Regions from separate parts of the Bacillus sp. ISL-77 genome, predicted to be linked through region 1. Evidence: riboswitches for the same ligand, from Rfam matches in the RefSeq annotation. Region 1 holds a riboswitch; each other region holds the start of a gene.

Region 1 (14,913 bases):
ATGAATACCCAGGACCTAGCGCCACAATCAAAATGGGCCCTAATGCGACTTTCGGCATGGCATTTAAAATAACAAGATAAGGATCAAGCACCCTTGAAATCATCGGTGACCACCAGAGGATAGTAGCTAATATCGTACCCAGTAGTGTGCCTAGAATAAATCCTAGGACGGTTTCCGTTAAGGTTACGCCAATATTGCTAACTAAAGTTCCATCCTGAATTTTTTCCAGGAGTAAATTCCATATCTTTGAGGGAGAACTGAAAAGAAGCGGGTCAATCCATTGTTTTTGACTAAACAATTCCCAACTAGAGAAAAAGACGATAAAAATGATCGCCTGATAAAATCCGACCCATCTTTTTTCAACCTGCAGTGATTGAATATAGTTTTTATGGAGGAGTTCCAGCTTATTCTTTTTCTCGCTCAAGAGACTCCAACTCCCTCCATATGGTTTGAAAGATACTTGAATATGCCTCATGATTTCTTGCTTCAAATGGGGATATATTTCTTAGTTCCTCCGGCATCGTAAATGTTTTATAGATTCTCCCAGGACTTGGTGAAAGCAGAAAAACGCGATCGCTCATGGCAATAGCCTCACCAATATCGTGAGTAACGAGAATAGCTGTTTTTCCAAATTTATCTAATGTTTGTGATACTAAATCCTCCAATTTAAGCTTAGTTTGATAATCGAGAGCGGAAAAAGGCTCATCAAGCATAAGCAGTTTTGGTTCTGTGGCAAGCGTCCGGACGAGAGCCACCCGCTGCCTCATACCCCCTGATAACTGCCTAGGAAGCTGTTTTTCCACCCCGTTTAATCCGATTTGGCTTAACAGGTCAAGGGCAGCCAATCTTGTTTTTTGGTTCAACTGCTTTGATAACTTCAAACCGATCAGGATATTCTCTTCAATCGTTTTCCAAGGGAACAAATAATCTTGTTGGAGCATATAACCGATTTGGTTTTTTGCGGTAGTTACCGGCTTTTTTTCTAACAAGACAGTACCTTGCGTTGGTTTAAGCAAACTAGAAATAATGGAAAGCAGAGTCGTCTTACCACAACCGCTGGGGCCGAGGAGGGAGACAAACTCGCCCTCCTCCACTGTTAATGAAATATCGGAGAGGGCCGTGGTGGCAGAGGCTTTAGTAAAATAGGTGTGATGAATATTTTGAACGGTCAAAAAGCTCATAAGAACGGCCTCCCTTTCCTTTATTCTTTTATTATCTTGTCAGCGATCTCTGTATTTACAAGTGTTTGATGATCTACTTCTTTTGGCAGTACTCCTGCTTCGTTCATGATGTTTTGTAGATTGTTCCACTCCTCTTGGTCAAGGATAGGATCTGTTGCAAAAGATCCTTGGTTTTTATAACGCTCAACAACAGTGGTCATAATTTCTAAATCTGTATCTGGAAAAAACGGTTCCACCGCTTTTGCAATTTCCTCAGCATTGTGCGACTCTACCCATTGTTGAGCTTTGTAAATTGCTCGTGTGAACTTTTCAATCGTTCCCTTATTTTCTTTCATATAGCTTTCCTTGGACATAAACGTAGTATATGGTACGTGGCCAGACTCTTTACCGAAGGAAGCAACGATATGACCTTTTCCTTCTTTTTCAAAAATACTTGCCGTTGGCTCAAATAATTGCACAAATTCGCCCGTTCCAGAAGCAAAGGCGTTGGCAATATTGGCGAAATCAATGTTCTGGATTAAGTTCAAATCCTTTTGAGGATCAATTCCATGCTTTTTTAAAACAAATTCACCGACCATCTGTGGCATGCCGCCTTTACGTTGCCCTAAGAAGGTTTTTCCTTTTAAGAGGTCCCATGAAAAATTATCAATCTTTTCTCTAGCAACGAGGAAAGTACCATCGGTCTGGGTTAATTGTGCAAAATTGATGACGGGGTCGTTTGCTCCTTGGGCATAAACGTAAATCGATGTTTCTGAACCAACTAGGGCAACGTCGGCCCCCCCAGAAATCAGAGTGGTCATGGTTTTGTCGCCGCCGGGTGTTGTTGTTAGCGTGACGTCTAAACCTTCAGCTTTGAAAAATCCTTTGGCTAGGGCAACATACTGCGGGGCATAGAAAATGGACCGGGTAACTTCAGCGATTCGAACTTTCTCAAGTTTCTTTGTTTCATTTTTTGTGGAGCTATTACAAGCGACAAGTGAAAACATAAGTATAGTGATGAGCAGAAAGGAGAAACTGAACTTTAACGATTTTTTCATGAAGCGAGCCTCCTTATTTATCATAAAAAATCTGGGCTAATTGCCTAAGATATCGTATGAAGAGGAGAAAAATGTGTGAATGCCTAGAGAGAATAAATTTTATAAAAAAGGGAAGTTTTGCTGATGAGCCAATACAATGATGGAAAGATTGTTGATATCACGCGCTTTCCTTCTCCAAATCCCAATATTGAATTAAAAGTAATCACTTACCTTTCCAATGGATTACGAGTGAAAGGCATGCTTGCGCAACCGATTGGGGAAGGTGAGTATGATGGATTCCTTTATTTACGCGGCGGCATTAAAAATGTTGGTAAAGTTCGACCAGCAAGGATTGCCCAGTTCGCAGCTGAGGGTTTTGTTGTTTTTGCGCCTTATTATCGTGGAAATCAAGGTGGGGAAGGCAATGAGGATTTTGCCGGGGACGACAGGGAAGACGCCTTTTCCGCCTTTTTGCTGTTAAAATCTATGCCCAGAGTACGTGAAATACATATATTTGGGTTCTCGCGGGGTGGTGTAATGGCGCTTTTGACAGGAATTGAATTCCCTGAGACCGCGTCTGTTGTCAGCTGGGGCGGGGTCAGTGATATGTCCCTCACCTATTTGGAACGTAAAGATTTACGGAGAATGATGAAGAGGGTCATTGGCGGAACCCCTCAGAAATTTCCGGAACGGTATCAAGACAGGACCCCTCTTTATCAAATAGAAAAGATCAAAGCCCCTGTCCTGATTATCCATGGTGCTAAAGACGGAAATGTTTCGGTGGAGCACGCGTATCGTCTTGAAAGAAGGCTGAGGTTAGTAGAAAAACCAGTCGAAGCATGGTATTTTAACGAATTTACACATTACTTCCCACCAGCATTAAATAGAAAAGTCGTGAATGATTTAACGAAGTGGATGAAAAGTCACCGTAAAAGATGATAATATATAGGTATTACAAGTAGAGGAGCGGATGTTTGTGGGTATGCCTCTTGAGTTAAATACGATGATTGTAACTAAAGGTAGAGAAAAACGAGTGGAGGAAAACGTCTTTTTGCTAGAAAAAGAAGGGTACAGACTTTATCCAATTGAGATTCCGATTGATGTAAGAAAAACAATCGATAGTGATTCAAGTGGTACCGCATTGATAAAAAAAGTCGAGTTGCAAAATAACAGCACGACCATAACCTATCAATTAATATCATTAAATTCGACTAACTAATGAGATTAGAAAGCCCATATCGAATCGATATGGGCTTTCGATATTATGCTATTGGTCCGCCTTTTTCTTCAATATCACGTGAAACATTAGTGAACTTTTTAAAGTTTTCGCGGAACTTTGCGGCTAATTCCTTTGCTTTCTTTTCATATGCCTGCGAATCCGACCAAGTTTTAATCGGCTGTAGGACTTCGTCTGGTACACCTGCAATATGGAGCGGGATATTTAATCCAAAGATCGCGTCCTTGACAGTCTCCACATGGTTTAATTCTCCCTCAAGAGCGGCTTCAACCATAGCGCGCGTGTAGGAAAGTTTCATTCGATTACCGACCCCATATTCGCCGCCGGTCCAGCCAGTATTGACAAGAAAAACATTGGCATTGTGCTCAAGTATTTTTTCACCGAGCATTTCTGCGTAACGAGTCGCAGGCAGCGGCAGGAATGGAGCACCAAAGCAAGTGGAGAAGGTAGCTTGTGGTGACGTTATTCCACGCTCTGTTCCGGCTAGTTTTGAGGTGTAGCCACTTAAAAAGTGATACATTGCTTGTTCCTTTGTTAATTTTGAAATTGGAGGCAAGACACCGAATGCATCAGCGGTTAAAAAGACAATCGTATTTGGATGGCCAGCGATACTTGGTTGAACAATATTATCAATTGCGTCAATCGGATAAGCGGCACGTGTATTTTCGGTCAACGTTCCATCATCATAATCAGAGATTCTTGATTCCTGATTCAATGTTACATTTTCTAGGACAGTTCCAAAGCGGATGGCATCAAAGATTTGCGGCTCCTTTTCACGAGAAAGATTGATACATTTTGCGTAGCAGCCCCCCTCGATATTAAAGACACCATTGGAGGACCAACCGTGCTCATCATCACCAATTAATCGACGATTGGAATCCGCTGATAAGGTTGTTTTGCCAGTTCCAGACAAGCCAAAGAATAAAGCTACATCGCCTTCAATCCCAACATTGGCAGAACAGTGCATCGAAAAAATATTGTTTTCAGGCAGTAAATAATTCATTACAGAAAAAATCGACTTTTTCATTTCCCCTGCGTATTCTGTACCACCTATTAAAACAATTCTTTTTTCAAAAGAAATCATAATAAAAGCTTCCGAGTTGGTACCATCGATAGCCGGATCTGCCTTGAAATTAGGTGCAGAAATAACGGTAAATCCAGCATCATGGGCAAGTAGTTCATCATCCGACGGGCGAATAAATAACTGGTGTACAAATAAATTTTGCCAAGCTAATTCATTTACCACTTGGATGGATAAACGTGATTTTTTATCAGCACCCGCAAATCCTTTAAAAACAAAAATCTCATTTTTCTGTTGTAAATAATTAATGACCTTTTGATAAAGCTTTGTAAAAACCGGCTCTGAAATTGGTTGATTGGTAGTTCCCCATTCAATTTTGTCTTTAGTTGAATCTTCTAAAACAATGAATTTATCCTGTGGAGACCGGCCAGTATACTTTCCAGTAGCGACACTAATTGCTCCCGTAGAAGTTAATGCTCCTTCATGACGGGTTAAGACTTTCTCAACTAATTGAGGAACAGATAATTGCACATGAACATGACTTTCATTTAACAATTGATTTAATTCATTAGGAGTATCAACAGAATTCATTTAATGAGACCTTCCTTTATTTCGTTTTTAGGTTGTTAATAATATAAAAAGTATAACACATTAGCTGAATTGATGTATCCTATTTAACTGGATTTATATATTATAAAACTTTAATTGAAGATATAAAAAAAATTTATAAAAGATACTAACATATTTCGTATATTTCCCATTTTGTTGAAAAACATTTCTTAAAAAATTCATTGACATTGTTGGGCAGTGTGATATTATTCTAATTTGAACGGATACTCTCTTATCCTGAGCTGGTGGAGGGACAGGCCCAATGAAACCCAGCAACCTGCAGTATGAAAAGATTGACCACTTAAAAGGTCCTTTTCAGGATGCGAAGGTGCTAATCTGACGCAAGGCTTTGACCTTGAACGATAAGAGCGAAAGGCCCGGAACAACCTTTCCTCTCTGGTAAGGTTTTTTGTTTTGTATAAGTCCTTTATGAAAAGAGTCTCTAATAAAAATCCTTTGTTTATTACATACTAAGGGAATGAGTACCGTATCAAATTCTCGATGTTTAAGGAAGTATTCCTGTAACCTTCCTAAAACCTCGATTATCTCATATTATAGGAGGAATTCAGATGTCAACAAAACGTCGTTTGTTCACTTCTGAATCAGTTACTGAGGGTCATCCTGATAAGATCTGTGACCAAATTTCTGATTCCATTTTAGATGCTATTTTAGCAAGGGATGCTAATGCCCGGGTTGCGGCTGAAACTTCAGTAACAACAGGACTAGTGCTAGTAGCAGGAGAAATCACCACATCTACCTACGTGGATATTCCAAAAATTGTTCGTGAAACGATTAAAAACATCGGCTACAATCGCGCGAAATTCGGTTTTGACTCAGAAACCTGTGCTGTTTTAACATCTATTGATGAACAGTCTCCAGATATCGCGATGGGTGTTGACCAAGCTTTGGAAGCGCGTGAAGGTCAAATGTCTGATGAACAAATCGAAGCAATAGGTGCAGGGGACCAAGGTTTAATGTTTGGTTTTGCTTGTAATGAAACAAAAGAGCTTATGCCTCTTCCCATTTCACTAGCGCACAAACTTGCTCGCCGTTTAACAGAAGTACGTAAAGATAAGGTTCTTGATTACTTACGTCCAGACGGAAAAACACAAGTAACGGTTGAATATGATGAGAACGATAAACCAGTACGCATTGATACGATTGTTATTTCCACTCAACACAATCCTGAAGTTGAGTTAGAGCAAATTCAACGTAACTTGAAGGAATATGTTATTAATCCGGTAGTTCCAAAAGAATTAATCGATGAAAAGACAAAATACTTTATTAATCCAACCGGCCGTTTCGTTATTGGCGGACCACAAGGGGATGCTGGCTTAACAGGTCGTAAAATCATCGTTGATACGTATGGTGGATATGCTCGCCATGGCGGTGGTGCCTTCTCTGGTAAGGATCCTACAAAAGTGGACCGTTCAGCTGCCTACGCAGCACGTTATGTTGCCAAAAATATCGTTGCTGCTGGCCTTGCTGATAAGGTAGAAGTTCAACTTGCCTATGCAATTGGAGTTGCTAGACCCGTTTCGATTGCAGTTGATACGTTTGGTACAGGTAAATTGAGCGAAGACGTGTTAGTTGACCTAGTAAGTGAAAACTTCGACCTTCGCCCTGCAGGTATCATTAATATGTTGGATCTTCGTCGCCCAATTTATCAACAAACAGCAGCTTATGGTCACTTTGGCCGTACAGATGTGGATCTTCCTTGGGAGCGCACAGATAAAGTAGAAACATTACGCCAACAAGCAAATCTATAAATAGAAAAGCAGAAGCGCCTTGGCGCTGGAGCTAGACAATACAAAGGGAGTTACATACTACATGTAACTCCTGTTTTTATTCGTACGTCTATTTACCTGTACAGTAACAAATAATTGAAAAAATGAAGTGTTTAAGCAGGTCTAAAGAAGTGAAAAATGATGATATTAAATTTGCCTATTGTTCACAGTGCAAATTTTATAAAAAAAGTGGTAGTATTAGAGAGTATGTTTTTCTGTCTAGCTCCAGCGCAAGGCGTTTGCGCTTTGGAGCAATACGTCCTTTTAAAGGATATTTAGAATGAGGTGAAGTACATAATGTGTGGTTTTATCGGTTGTGTACACGACAAAACACAAAACTATAGTGATGAGCAAAAACAACAATTTAAAAATATGAACGATATTATAACTCATCGCGGGCCGGATGATGATGGTTTTTATTATGATGATCATATCCAATTTGGGTTCCGCCGTTTAAGTATCATTGATATTGAGAGTGGTCATCAACCGCTTACGTATGAAAATGAACGCTACTGGATTATCTTTAATGGTGAAGTTTATAACTATGTAGAACTGCGCGAGGAACTATTGAGCGAAGGATTAACCTTTTCAACTAGCTCCGATACCGAAGTTATTATTGCACTCTACAGCCATTTGAAGGAAAAAGCCGTCGAAAAACTACGTGGAATGTTCTCCTTTGTCATCTGGGATAAACAAGAACAAACTCTTTATGGGGCGCGTGATCCGTTCGGGATTAAACCGTTTTTTTATTTTGAAGATGGTGAAAGAACATTTTTTGCCTCTGAGAAAAAGAGTATTCTATTGGGGCTCGAAAATGATGTTCTTAACTATGATTCCTTGCAGCATTATTTGACCTACCAATTTGTTCCTGAACCAACCACCATGTCTGATGGTATTAAGAAATTAGAGCCAGGTCATTTTTTTACCAAAAAGATTGGCTCACCAATGGAAATCAAAAGATATTGGAAAGCACACTTTAAACCAGTTCACAAATCAGAACCTGATTTTATCAAGGAAATTAAAGATGTCCTGTTCGATTCTGTAAAAATGCACATGCGCAGTGATGTTCCAGTAGGCTCATTCCTTTCTGGCGGGATTGATTCTTCGATTATTGCATCGATTGCAAAAGAATATCACCCTGCGATTAAAACCTTTTCGGTAGGTTTTGAGCATAATGGATTCAGTGAAATTGATGTCGCAAAAGAGACAGCTGAAAAGCTTGGTGTCGAAAATATCAGCTATGTGATTTCACCGCAGGAATATATGAATGAAATTCCAAAAATCATGTGGCATATGGATGATCCGCTGGCAGACCCTGCTTGTGTCCCGCTTTATTTTGTTGCCCGTGAAGCGAGAAAACACGTAACCGTTGTTCTTTCAGGTGAAGGTGCGGATGAATTATTTGGCGGCTACAATATTTATCACGAGCCGCAATCATTAGAGGTGTTTAATAAAATTCCGAAAGCAGGAAAAGTGCTTTTAAAAGGGATCGCGGGTATGATGCCTGAGGGAATGAGAGGAAAAAGCTTTATCGAACGCGGTGTTACTCCAATGGAAGAACGTTACATTGGTAATGCGAAAATGTTTACCGAAGAAGAAAAGCGCGAACTACTAAATGTCTATCGTGAGGGATTAGATTACACTGATATAACGAAGCCGCTTTACGCTGAATCGCGTGGTTATGATCCTGTGGACCGGATGCAGTATATTGATATCCATACATGGATGCGCGGCGATATTTTGCTGAAGGCCGATAAAATGACGATGGCTCATTCCTTAGAACTTCGTGTGCCATTCCTTGATAAAGCGGTCTTCGAAGTGGCATCAAAAATTCCGACCAGCCTGAAAACAGTGCATGGAACGACGAAGTATATCTTACGTAAAGCAGCCGAAGGTGTTGTACCTGCCCATGTACTTGATCGGAAGAAACTGGGGTTCCCTGTACCAATCCGTCATTGGTTAAAGGATGAAATGAACGAATGGGCGAAGAAGATCATCCGCGAAAGCAACACGGATCATTTGATCAATAAATCATATGTGCTTCAATTGCTTGAAGACCATTGCCAAGGTAAAGCCGATAACAGCAGGAAGATTTGGACTGTGCTGATGTTCATGGTATGGCATCAAGTATATGTTGAAGATGTCTATTCCTTTCAACGTGATTACGCACTAGAAAAGGCCCTGCAAACATCGAAAAATTAATCGTAAAAGCACCCAAATTTCTTGGGTGCTTTTGCTTTTTCTCTATTACAATTGCCAAGTTGATTTCCGCTCCAGGTGCTTCGCTTTCCGCGGGCGGTTCGGGGAGCCTCCTCGGCGCTAAGCGCCTGCGGGGTCTCCCCTGCCCCGTCCTCCCGCAGGAGTCTTCGCACCTTCCGCTCCAACCAACTTGGCAATAAAATCAACAATGACCTTTAACACAGCCTATTTTTTAAGAATTATGATTGGATCGACTTATAATATTGTCCCTTTTCTGCATATTCTGTAGAGATTCTTACCATATCTTTTATGTCTTCTGGTGTTAATTCTCTAATAACTTTTGCCGGTCTGCCAAATGCTAAGGTATTAGGGGGGATTTTTTTCCCTTGCGGAACCAGACTGCCGGCTCCAATAAAAGCACCCTCGCCGATTTCAGCATTATCAAGAATGATGGAACCCATTCCTATTAACGCTTTTTTTCGAATGATACAACTGTGTAGAATAACCTGATGACCAATCGTTACTTCATCTTCTAAAATTAGCGGGTTATTGGGGCTTTGGTGTAAGATAGAATTATCTTGTATATTTACTTTCTTACCAATAATGGTTGGGGCTACGTCCCCTCTGATAACGGTGTTAAACCAAACACTTGATTCATCGCCAATCTCAACATCACCGGTAATCGTCACATAGTCGGCAATATAAGCAGTATCAGCTATGCGGGGATACTTCCCTTTAAATGGATAAATCATTATTCTCGCTCCTTTTGCATGATGATTCTATTTTATCGGAAGTATGAAGTGATTCACAAAAAATTTTTCTTTTTTATTAAAAAAGGACTAAAGATAGTTTGAAATTTTTCCAACAATAGGTAATAACTAATTCCAGGGGGGAAAACTATGTGGAAGTGGGAAGCAGAAGGAGAAGCGAAGGCTGTAATCGTGATCGTCCATGGCGCTATGGAACATCATCGCCGTTATGGCTGGCTGATTGAAATGTGGCGTTCGGCTGGATTCCATATCATTATGGCAGATCTTCCGGGGCAAGGGATGACAACAAGAGCAAACCGCGGCCATATTAATTCCTTTGATGAATATATTTTCGAGGTGAAAGATTGGATACAGGCTGCTTATCGTTATGATTTACCAGTCTTTTTACTTGGTCACAGTATGGGCGGCTTGATCTCAATCCGTCTCTTACAGGAAGAAAGATTGAATGTTGCTGGAGTCATTCTTTCTTCCCCATGTTTAGGGTTAGTTCATACTCCTTCCAAATTTTTAGATATTCTATCGCATGGTCTGAATGTGGTTTTCCCTTCACTTCGGATGAATTCCGGATTGACGGTTCAAATGGCGACAAGAAACGAAGAAGTAAGGGAAGCCGATTCAAATGATACTCTCTATATTACCAAGGTATCGATCAGATGGTATCGGGAACTGGTAGGGGCGATAAAAGAGGCATTTCAAGACCTTGAAAAAATACAGGATATTCCCATGCTTGTCATGCAAGGTGGAGATGACAAAATTGTAAATAAAGGCACCGTAAAAGAATGGTTCAATCATGTTCCATTATCTGAAAAAAGATTTAAGGAATGGCCGAAATGTTACCATGAAATCTTTAATGAACCAGAGCGGGAAGAGGTATTTGAGTATGCAAAGGATTTTGTTTTAAGTCAATTAAAAGCAATAGGTTATATTGTTTAGAAAGGTTGTCGGTTTCAATGATGCCAATCACCCTTATGTCTAGGGTATATCGCAAAATACTTCCAGCAGTGCACAAAGAATTGGCTTATTGGAAAAGCCGTGCTGAAAACATTCCGAATGCAGAGCTAAGAACCCAAGCTCTCGCAAGCATTGAGCATAAAACATTCCATTGTGAAGGTGGAGCCATCCTCGCACTAACTGCTAAAGAGGACTATAAAAAAGCCATAAAATTTATCGTTGCCTATCAAACCATCAGTGATTATCTAGATAATCTTTGTGACAGAAGTACTTCCCTTGATCCTGAGGATTTTGCAGCACTCCATGAATCGATGTCAGATGCATTTGTTCTACAGGCTGGCAAGAAAAACTATTACCGGCTCCGCACGGATCAGGATGATGATAATTATTTGTATGATTTATCGGAAACCTGTCGTTCTGTCCTTAGGGAAGTAAATAATTATGATGGAATCAAAGATTACTTGCTTGAGCTTTGCCAATACTATTGTGATTTACAAATTCACAAGCATGTAACTCAAGAGGAGAGAGTCCCTCGTCTTGAAAAATGGTTTCAAAACAACCAATACCAGCTGCCTGAAATGGAATGGTATGAATTCTCGGCATGTTCCGGTTCTACCTTAGGCATTTTTTGCCTCATATCCTATGCGCTTCGTGATGATTTTCAGCTTCGTGATGCAGAAAATATCAGGAAGGGGTACTTTCCATATATTCAGGGCTTACATATTCTATTGGATTATTTTATTGATCAAGAGGAGGACATCGCGGGAGGGGACTTGAATTTTTGTTCCTATTATCAAAGTGAGGAAAAACTTTTTCAGCGATTGAAGCATTTTGTGGTTGAAGCTGACCGGCACACGGAATACCTTCCGCACAAGAACTTCCATCGCCTGATTAATCGCGGTCTGTTAGGAATTTATTTATCAGATGCCAAGGTCCGCAAACAGAAAAACGTCCGTAAACTGGCAAAAGGCATTATTAAATCGGGCGGCTGGATTAGTTATTTCTTTTATTTCAATGGTCTTGCCTACCGTTCTGTGCAAAAATCAGTCCCGGCATTTGTCACAAGGTTAATCACAAAATAAACCAGGCGCGAGCCTGGTTTGCTATATTTTTTCAATCGCTATAATAAATGCTGGATGATTTTGTTGATTAATAAATTGGTATTGGAGCACATGTGCCTTTTTCTGGTCCATTTGCTGGCAAAAGGCAAGCAGAGAATCCCGCTCCTCGGCACCGCCTTTGTGACCATGATAAATAACAAGCACGATGATTCCTTCTGGTGCCATGATCTCCAATAGTTGTTGAATGGCAGCAATCGTTGTTTCAGGACGGGTTACAATTGCTTTATCACTGCCTGGAAGATAACCTAAGTTAAAAATCGCACCTGAAATCTTACCATAATGGATGTCGGGAATCAATTGGGATAGGTTTTCATGACCTGATTGAAAAATCGTGACTCGCTCTAACATGCATTTCTGTTTCAGACGTGCCTTGCTAGCAACAATGGCTTCATTCTGAATATCAAATCCAAATACTTGCCCTGATTCACCAACAAGCTCTGCTAAGAAAACAGTATCATAGCCATTTCCTACTGTCGCATCAATAACGACATCCCCAGGTTTAACCGCTTTAATGAGTAGACTTTTCGCAAACGGAAGAATCTTATCTATGTTCATTGTTACTACACTAAGTTCCCCTGATAAAATTTACCCTGCCAACTGTTCCTTTCTTTCAGTTTAGCATCAATCGCATTTAAGACTTCCCACTTGTTTACACTCCACATGGGTCCAACCATTAAATCAATTGGTCCGTCTCCTGTGATTCGGTGAACAATCATTTCTGGTGGTAAAATTTCTAATTGGTCACATACTAAGTTTACATAGTCTTCTTGGGATAGAAACTCAAGCATTCCTTTTTCATATTGCTTGACCATGGGCGTTCCTTTTAACAAATGAAGCAAATGAATCTTTATTCCTTGCACGTCTAACTTGGCAACTTCATGCGCTGTTTCCATCATCATGTCATATGATTCAAGCGGCAGGCCATTAATGATGTGAGAGCAGATGCGAATGCCATGTTTCCTTAGCTTAGTAACGCCGTCTTTATAGCACTGAAAGTCATGGGCACGATTAATAAGTGAGGCAGTCCGCTCATGAACCGTTTGAAGCCCTAATTCAACCCATAAATAGGTGCGTTGGTTTAATTCTGCTAAATACTCGACCACATCATCGGGCAGACAATCAGGACGAGTGGCGATTGATAAACCCACTACGCCTTCCTGATTTAGAACTGATTCGTATTTTTCGCGGAGAACATCTACAGGTGCATGGGTATTTGTAAATGCCTGAAAGTAGGCCATATATTTGCCATCTTTCCATTTCGTGTGCATTTTTTCTTTTATTTCGTTAAATTGTGTTTCCAAGGTCTCCACGCGATTTCCAGCAAAATCACCTGATCCGGACGCACTACAAAATGTGCAGCCCCCGTGTGCCACCGTGCCGTCACGGTTCGGGCAGTCAAATCCCCCGTCGAGTGCAACCTTAAACACCTTATGACCAAATTGCCCACGAAGGTGGTAATTCCATGTATGGTAACGTTTATCATCAGAAGCATATGGAAAAGGTCTAGTCTGAATCAATCAGAAAACCTCCTTTTTAAAAAGTAAAAGACATAACATCAATTTTATCATGATATGACAAGCTTATCCAAATGTAATTATTAACGGACATGGTTGGTAAAATTTATCCAACTGTTTATGTTATAGGAAAAGGAATGGAGAACACAATAAGAAATGAAGCATTTTGCTTCTAGAGATTCAACGGGGATTGAGTTATTACAGAAGGGGGTTCTAAAGATGGCTACTCGCGACTCAATGGACAACTTAATGCAGCAGGTTGAGGATGCAATTCGCTATGCCGAGGAACAGTACAAACAAAGCAGCCTTCAAGAGCACTATAATGATGATGATTACACAAAGGCACTGCAACAGCTTGAAGATACTTATCTGGACATTGCAAAAATGGCCCAAAGTGCTAATTCGCAGCAAAGGGACCAACTCCATAGAATGAGACTCCAGCTTCAGCAGCTTCAGAACACAATGATTCTAGAGGGGGAAAACCTTTGAAAAAGCGTTCCAAGCAACAAAACCCTGAACAGAAAACACGGAATGGAATTAATAATCAAGATCTGGAACTCGGACAAGATTTCGATCTTGTAAAACAAGCAAAGAAAAACTATGAAAAAACAGGCGGGCAGCCGGTGAAATCCAAATTTCACCAAGAAAAGGACCAGTCCTCCTAAAAATAAAGAAGGAACCCTCATTTTTTTCATTGAGGGCTCCTTTTTTTTCGCGAATAATATACTGGAAAATCACTAAAAAGTGTTAAAAATCACTTGAAATACTAATTTTTCAACAAAAGCACCTTGAAAATAGAAGGAAAACCTCGTTCATAATTTGGTAACAAGTGTTGTTTTATTTGTGATGTGCGTCACAGTTTGACCATTCATATCATGGTTTAAATAAGGTATGGATTAGGCATATGAAATCGAATACATAATTGACCATGAAAAAGAGACCATTTCCTGGACAACAAGCGAAGAAATTGGACCTAAAGAGCGATATAAATTTGTTATTGAGTTTTATTCAGATAGCTTAAATGTAAAAAAAGATAGGAAATCTCTCCAGTACAAATTTAAAAGTTTTGCTGACATCGACTTGGTCAATGTGACCAGTTTTTTTTTGAGACAGTGTTTTTGTTGTGTATATGGTACTAGGATTGTTGCGGGAGAATTATAGGGTTTGGCGGAATAAACGGGGATTTGGCGGAATAACTGGAAAAGTTGGCGGAATCACCTCTAGAATCCACAGAATTATTTAAAAGTTTCACGAATTTCCTATTTTAATACGACAGATCATAGCCCGCCTATACTGGAAAAGAAAAAGAATTGCACCCCACTTGAAAAAGGAATAGAATAAATCTTTGGAAATTGAAAAGTGAAATGTGAAGGGGCGTTTTTTTATGCCACGTGCCTTATGGCTCTTAATAATTGGAATGATCGTTAATGTAACAGGCTCTTCATTTTTATGGCCTTTAAATACAATCTATATACACGACCATTTAGGGAAGTCCTTATCAGTAGCT
Region 2 (3,305 bases), on a different contig from region 1:
GATTTCCCTGCCCCATTTGCCCCAATCAAAGCTTGGATTTCTCCCGTTTCCATCGAAAAGTCGACCTGATTCAATGCCTTCACACCAGGAAACTCTATTGAGATGTTTTTCATCTCCAAAGTTGATCTCATCAAAATCATCCCCCGTAAGCAAACACTCTCTTCATCTATTGAAAAAGAGAGTGTCTAGTTATATGCTGACTATTCTTTATAATGCTTCTTTAACGTCTTTATCCACTCTTCCTCAAATGCAGTCGATTGACCCCAGCCTGGGATAATTTTTGCCAGATTAACCATGTTTACAGGCTCTTTTGCTTTGAGAAGATTTTCTTGTGAAACAAGTGAAGCATCTAAATCAAAGGTCTGTGGTGTTTCTTCACCTGCAAGCTTTTTCGCGAGTATTCTCATATCAACAGCGCCGATAAGTTTCGGATCGACAGCTGCTGTGTATTTCCAAGCGCTGCCTTTTCTTTGAATTTCTTGCAGATCCGCATTGGAAACATCGATTCCATAAATCTTCACTTCTTCACGTCCCGCTTCTTTCAAAGCTCGTGCTGCACCGATTGCAAATGCATCCCAAGTAGCAAATATGGCATCCAGTTTGCCTTTTGGATATTTATTTAACATGGCTGCAACTGCGTTTTGTGTTTGTACACTTGTATCTGCCGCAGCCACACCAAAGCGTTCCACTTCTTTAATTTCAGGATTTTTTGAAAGGACTTCTTGATAAACCTTATTACGTCTAACCATTGCAGGGAAACCGTCGACCCATAGGTAGGCAATATTTGCTTTACCCTTTGTATTCTTTACGAGTTGATCAAGGGCTAAAGTTGCTAAGGCTTCATCATCCTGTGAAGTAAGCGTTACTCCATCAAGCTTCGCAATATTTGGATTGGAGTCAAATGTAACTACACTTTTTCCTTTTTCAACTATCTTTTTTACATCATTAACAGTCGCATCATCGTCACCATGAGAAATGATAAATCCATCATAATCCTGGTCTAATGCCTGATTAATAGCATCATGGAACTTAGCTGTGTCACCATTTGCGGTAAACACGTCCACTTGAAAACCTAGGGCTTCTCCCTCTTCTTTTGCACCTGCTAAGAATTGGGCAGTATGATCATCACCGCCAATTTTACGGATAACCTTGATTTTTAACGGATCACCACTTGTAAACTTTTCAGATACACCTTCAAGTGAAACCTTTTTATGAGCGCTTTCTTGTTTTTTTTCTCCCTCAGAAGCACAGCCTGTGAGTAAGAGTGTTGCTGCTAATGCTGATACGAGTGTACATTTAAAGATATTTCTTTTCATGATTAAAGCTCCCCCTTTTAGATTCTTATCAATACTCCATTACTCCGATTGGAAAGGTTTGTTTTTATATAAAAATAAAAAACCCCTCCAGAAAAGAGAGGTTTCATCACAAATTAAGGGACTACTCCTCTCTTATCTTTCAAAACAATAAATTGTTTTGCAGGATTTAGCACCAATTCCAAACGGAACGGTTGCTGGGCGTCATCGGGCCAGTCCCTCTGCCACTCTTGATAAGAGAACGTATTATTCATTTAAAGTAATAAATTAGATTTTAGTCTCCTATTAACAAGTTGTCAATAGTGTTTTGAATATTTCTAATATAGTTATTATTCCCAATCTGTCAAGCCCTTTGAATATAAGTAATTGTATTTCCCAATTTTATATAAAGGGGATATCTCTTTAAAATTGTCAGAAATTTCGGTATGATAATATTTAGAGAACCGAAATACACTCTAGAAAGAAGTGTTATTTATAGTGATTCAACAGGAACGAGCAAAACGTAATTTAATCATCATGTGGTTTGCGAATTTCTTTGTCGCCGGAAGTATGACGATGGTTATGCCGTTCATCTCGTTGTACATTGAGACATTTGGAGATTTCTCGGAAAAATATGTCCAACATTGGTCAGGGTTCACGTTTGGGATTACGTTTGTTTCTGCCTTCCTCTTTTCCCCGATTTGGGGTAAAATTGGCGACCGCTATGGAAGAAAAAAAATCCTCATCATTTCCGGATTAGGGATGGGCATATCCATTTTTCTCATGAGCTTTGTCCATTCCGTTTGGCAGTTATTACTCCTCAGGTTTTTTATGGGATTCTTTTCAGGTTTTATCCCGATGTCACAAGCCTTTATCTCTACGCAAACGCCAAAGGAGATTGCGGGACGCGTACTTGGAACATTGCAAACAGGCAGTATTACAGGTTCTTTATTAGGACCTATGTTAGGTGGAATACTTGCAGATTCGCTTGGCTACTCCACTACCTTTAAGTGGACATCGATTTCCATTTTCATCTCTGCTCTTCTCGTCATCACCACAAAGGAATTTATGATTGAAGCGATAAAAGGAACTAAAGCCCACTATTCAAGCCGAGAAGTGGCTAAACATATTATCCGCAATCCGGTACTATTAACTGTTTTACTCATCTCTGCCCTTGTCCAGATCGCCCATTTCAGCATCCAGCCAATTTTGTCTCTATTCGTTAGCGACTTGCATGGACCAACCAATGTTGCCTTTTATTCCGGGATTGCCTTTTCTGCAGCTGGACTTGGAAATTTACTGATGTCACGAAATTGGGGGAAAATTGCTGATAAGTACGGCTATTTTAAAATTCTTATTATTCTTCTTTTCTTAGCAGGAATTGTCTACCTGCCAGGTGCAGCTGTTTCGAACTTTTGGCAGCTGGTTATCATCCGTATTGCTCTGGGTGTCACGATTGGCGGGATAATTCCTGTTCGGGTGGCATACATTCGTCAGGAAGCACCGATTACAATGCAAGGCGAAGTTCTTGGCTACAATACGAGTTTAAGGTTTCTTGGAAATATTATCGGTCCAATGTTGGGCGGATTTATATCTGGTTACTTTGGATTCTCTGCTGTGTTTATCTGCACCAGTGCGTTATTGATACTAAGTGGGATCATATTGTATGTTTCCATGCAACGCCATCCAAAACTGGTGAAACATACGGTTTAAAATCCTAACGATCTGCAAAGCAAAAGGCCCTTCTGTTGGACCTTTTGTTTTGTTTATATTTTTATTTGATTATGTTGTTTGATGAAGTCTAAATCTTGATAATAGCTATTTTTCACTAAAATATTTGGACCAAGACATTTGACCTCAGGGCAATGACAACTTAATTCCTTTGCAATGGATGAATTCTGCCAGGTTTCATAAGCATTTAAAAGATTTGTAGTTTGAATGTTTCCTAGTGGCGGTGTATCGCCGAAGTCAGTCACAATTATATCTCCATTAAAAATATTAACATTCAGTCGT
Region 3 (3,305 bases), on a different contig from region 1:
GAAAGTTATCGTATCATGGATAAAAAGGGGTGTCAATGAAAATAACTTCATACTCGGAAAAATAAGTTTTGGTAACTTTTATGCATTTATCTTTAATGAGATTACACCAGTAGCAGCCAAAATAGCTGATTCGAGATCTTCGATTAAATCCTCAACATTCTCGATACCGATTGAAAGGCGAATCAAATCCTCTGTTACACCTGCAGCATTCAGGCCATCAGCATCTAATTGCTGATGGGTGGTGCTTGCTGGGTGAATAATTAAACTTTTTGCATCGCCAACGTTTGCAACATGCGCCCATAGAGTACTCGAATCGATTAATTTGGCTCCTGCTTCTTTACCGCCTTTAATCCCGAAAACAACCATGGAACCTGCACCTTTTGGCAAGTACTTTTTGGCTAATTCATAATCTGGGTGGGATGGGTGTCCTGGATAAGATACCCATTCCACAGCAGGGTGATTGGTTAGATATTCCACCACTTCTTTTGTATTAGCCACATGCTCCTTCATTCGAACATGCAGTGTTTCAAGACCAAGGATAAACTGGAAGGAATTTTGCGGACTTAACGCCGGTCCTAAGTCACGCAGCAATTGGACACGTGCTTTGATAATATAAGCGACAGCACCTAGGGCTTCGGCATAAACCAGGTCATGGTAGCTGGCATCTGGGGTTGTAAAACCAGGGAATCGCGGCGAATTCCAATCGAACTTCCCACCATCGACAATAACTCCACCTGTAGTTGTTCCATTTCCTAAGAGCCATTTGGTGGCTGAATGAATCACAATATCGGCACCATATTCAATTGGCCGGCACAGATATGGAGTGGCAAAGGTGTTATCAATAATTAATGGAACACCTGCTGCATGGGCAATATCGGCGACTTTTTCAATATCAAGTACACGAAGGCTTGGGTTACCAATCGTTTCAGCAAAAACAGCCTTTGTTTTGTCGGTAATAGCCGCACGGAAGTTTTCCGGATTTTCAGGGTCAACAAATTTCACTTTAATCCCGTATTTTGGAAGCGTCACTGCAAAAAGATTATATGTTCCGCCATAGAGATTTGATGCCGATACGATTTCATCGCCAGCTTCAGCAATATTTAAAATGGCGAGGGTAATCGCTGCCATACCGCTAGCAACTGCTAGGGCACCAACGCCGCCTTCCAATAATGCTAATCTTTCTTCAAAAACGGTAGTAGTAGGGTTGTGAATGCGTGTGTATATGTACCCAGGTTCCGCTAAGCTAAATAGGTTTGCCGCATGCTCTGTATTCTTAAATTGATAGGCGTTGTTTTGATAAATCGGAACGGCACGAGCCCCCGTTACCGGATCCGGAGACAATCCACCATGAACACTCAATGTTTCAAAACGATACTTTTTTTGATTTTCACCCATACTACTTCCTCCTTTTTTGCAATTCAACAAACAAAACCCCCGCTTCAAAGAAGAGGGGGTCTCTCTCCTCATCTCTCAGAGCATCGCTGCTCTGCTGGATTTAGCACCGTGTGATTGTGTTATAAACCGGTTGCTGGGCTTCAAAGGGCCAGTCCCTCCGCCACTCTCGATAAGAATGTTTATTGAATTGTCTTTATTATTTGATTATTTACCTAAAATTTTACAGTAAGTTTAATTCCGAGTCAATAGCTCTGATTAGAAATTTGTTATTTTTGGAAAATTTTCCTGTGCCTTTGTCAAATAGAAGACAGATTCTAGTAATAATGTGGTACGAATTGGAGCGGAAATACGTAATTGGCCGTTTCGTTCAAGGACTCTTAACCGTTCCTTTCCTTCTAGCAGCTCCTTTATTGCGTTCAGGTCACCACGGATTTCGGATATCGTTTGAGATTCTTCGCTATCATGAAGTATGAAAATTTCTCCATTCTTTATGATAATCTGAATGGTTTTTTGTTCACAAACCAAATTCACTCGTAAATCGATATGTTCTAGTAACGGCAGAACATGCCTTTGCTGTTTGATTGCTAATTGAAAGGTTTTCAGCATCTCTATCATAATCCACCACTCCGGTCTGCTCTCTTATATTAAATATACAGGAACGGGGCGTGAATTCCTCTTTAAAGTGGTCGACAATTATCAACCTTTTGGAGGGGATTTACGGAGATTTCCTGAGAAATATGTCGGATGGAGAGAATTTTTTGAAAAGTGTTGAAAATTATTCAAACATTACTGCTGATTAAAGGGCAGCATTTTGTAAAATGAAGTTAGATTCGAAATCGAAAGGATGTGGATTATGAGTTTTAAAGACCGTATTGAATCAGATGAAATTAAAATTTTAAGATTTCTAAACTCGCGAATGAAATTAGCTGAAAAGGATAAAATTCGCTTTCGTAACCTTGTGAAAGGATTTGAAGGTGAAGTTATGTTTGACTCATTGACAGAGAAGCTTCAGTGTCCAAGTTATATTCTAAACGACCTGTTACTGGAAACTAATAATGGTAAATTCCAACTTGATACAGTGATGATTATTCAAGACCCACTCTATCTTTTTGAAGTAAAAAATTATGAAGGTGATTTTTACTTTGAAGGTGACCGATTCTATGCTCTACCCAAAAAGGAATACAAAAATCCCCTGCACCAACTACAACGAAGTGAATCCCTACTCCGCCAGCTGTTAGAAAGCCTTGGGTATCGAATCCCTATTGAGGCTTATGTAGTTTTTATCAACCCCCATTTTACCTGTTATAAAGCCCCACTTAATGAACCCATTATCTATCCAAATCAGCTCCCTCGCTTTATGCACAATTTAAATAGGAGACCGTCAACATTAAATGGTATGCACAAAAGGCTAGCTGACCAACTGGTTTCGATGCATCAAATTGAATTACCTTATGATAGGTTACCTCCATATGACTACGGCAAATTAAAAAAAGGTAACATTTGTCGGGTCTGCCTCTCATTGAAGACTACTGTTGTAAATAATAAACTTGTGTGTGAGGATTGCGGTTGTCACGAAGTGATTGATCATGCCGTTTTACGTGTTGTGGAGGAAATTAAGCTGCTTTTTCCTGATATAAAAATTACAACAAATCTAGTTCATGAATGGTGTAGCGTGATTGACTGTAAAAAAAGAATAACAAGGATACTGAGGAGTAACCTTACTTCTGTAGGGGTTGGGCAATGGACTTATTATCAGTGATTTTGTAAGTATATAGAAATTTCCATGGTTTCTCGTCGGGTTTCCGGAAGAGAGACCCTATTGCGGGCACTTCCCTTGGCTTTTCCACAGGATTTTTCCGTAAGATACTCTATTGAGGACACTTCCCTTCGTTTCTCTATGCGTTTTGTCC

What was found. Region 1 has a riboswitch for S-adenosylmethionine ahead of metK (methionine adenosyltransferase). Riboswitches for the same ligand answer to the same signal wherever they lie in the genome.
Region 2: linked by a shared signal. The riboswitch ahead of J7E77_RS14510 (sugar ABC transporter substrate-binding protein) and the one ahead of metK (methionine adenosyltransferase) in region 1 are both predicted to bind S-adenosylmethionine.
Region 3: linked by a shared signal. The riboswitch ahead of J7E77_RS15935 (O-acetylhomoserine aminocarboxypropyltransferase/cysteine synthase family protein) and the one ahead of metK (methionine adenosyltransferase) in region 1 are both predicted to bind S-adenosylmethionine.

The regions. Positions count from the first base shown of each region.
Region 1 covers NZ_JAGGQY010000104.1:13,599-28,511, reverse strand. The annotation lists gene J7E77_RS30110 (ABC transporter permease) at 1-424, opposite strand, end outside; gene J7E77_RS30105 (ABC transporter ATP-binding protein) at 405-1,181, opposite strand; gene J7E77_RS30100 (ABC transporter substrate-binding protein) at 1,202-2,167, opposite strand; gene J7E77_RS30095 (alpha/beta hydrolase family protein) at 2,342-3,136, shown strand; gene J7E77_RS30090 (DUF2584 domain-containing protein) at 3,174-3,416, shown strand; gene pckA (phosphoenolpyruvate carboxykinase (ATP)) at 3,460-5,046, opposite strand; SAM riboswitch class I at 5,294-5,433, shown strand; gene metK (methionine adenosyltransferase) at 5,634-6,833, shown strand; gene asnB (asparagine synthase (glutamine-hydrolyzing)) at 7,149-9,053, shown strand; gene J7E77_RS30070 (gamma carbonic anhydrase) at 9,290-9,802, opposite strand; gene J7E77_RS30065 (alpha/beta hydrolase) at 9,950-10,753, shown strand; gene J7E77_RS30060 (tetraprenyl-beta-curcumene synthase family protein) at 10,771-11,853, shown strand; gene mnmM (tRNA 5-(aminomethyl)-2-thiouridylate-methyltransferase MnmM) at 11,875-12,447, opposite strand; gene mnmL (tRNA modification radical SAM protein MnmL/YtqA) at 12,453-13,409, opposite strand; gene J7E77_RS30045 (YtzC family protein) at 13,626-13,895, shown strand; gene J7E77_RS30040 (glycogen biosynthesis protein GlgD) at 13,892-14,071, shown strand; gene J7E77_RS30035 (MDR family MFS transporter) at 14,791-14,913, shown strand, end outside.
Region 2 covers NZ_JAGGQY010000036.1:152,306-155,610, reverse strand. The annotation lists gene J7E77_RS14515 (sugar ABC transporter ATP-binding protein) at 1-131, opposite strand, end outside; gene J7E77_RS14510 (sugar ABC transporter substrate-binding protein) at 201-1,316, opposite strand; SAM riboswitch class I at 1,446-1,553, opposite strand; gene J7E77_RS14505 (MFS transporter) at 1,830-3,005, shown strand; gene yfkAB (radical SAM/CxCxxxxC motif protein YfkAB) at 3,059-3,305, opposite strand, start outside.
Region 3 covers NZ_JAGGQY010000037.1:202,448-205,752, reverse strand. The annotation lists gene J7E77_RS15935 (O-acetylhomoserine aminocarboxypropyltransferase/cysteine synthase family protein) at 79-1,395, opposite strand; SAM riboswitch class I at 1,461-1,571, opposite strand; gene J7E77_RS15930 (SCP2 sterol-binding domain-containing protein) at 1,651-2,010, opposite strand; gene J7E77_RS15925 (nuclease-related domain-containing protein) at 2,249-3,154, shown strand.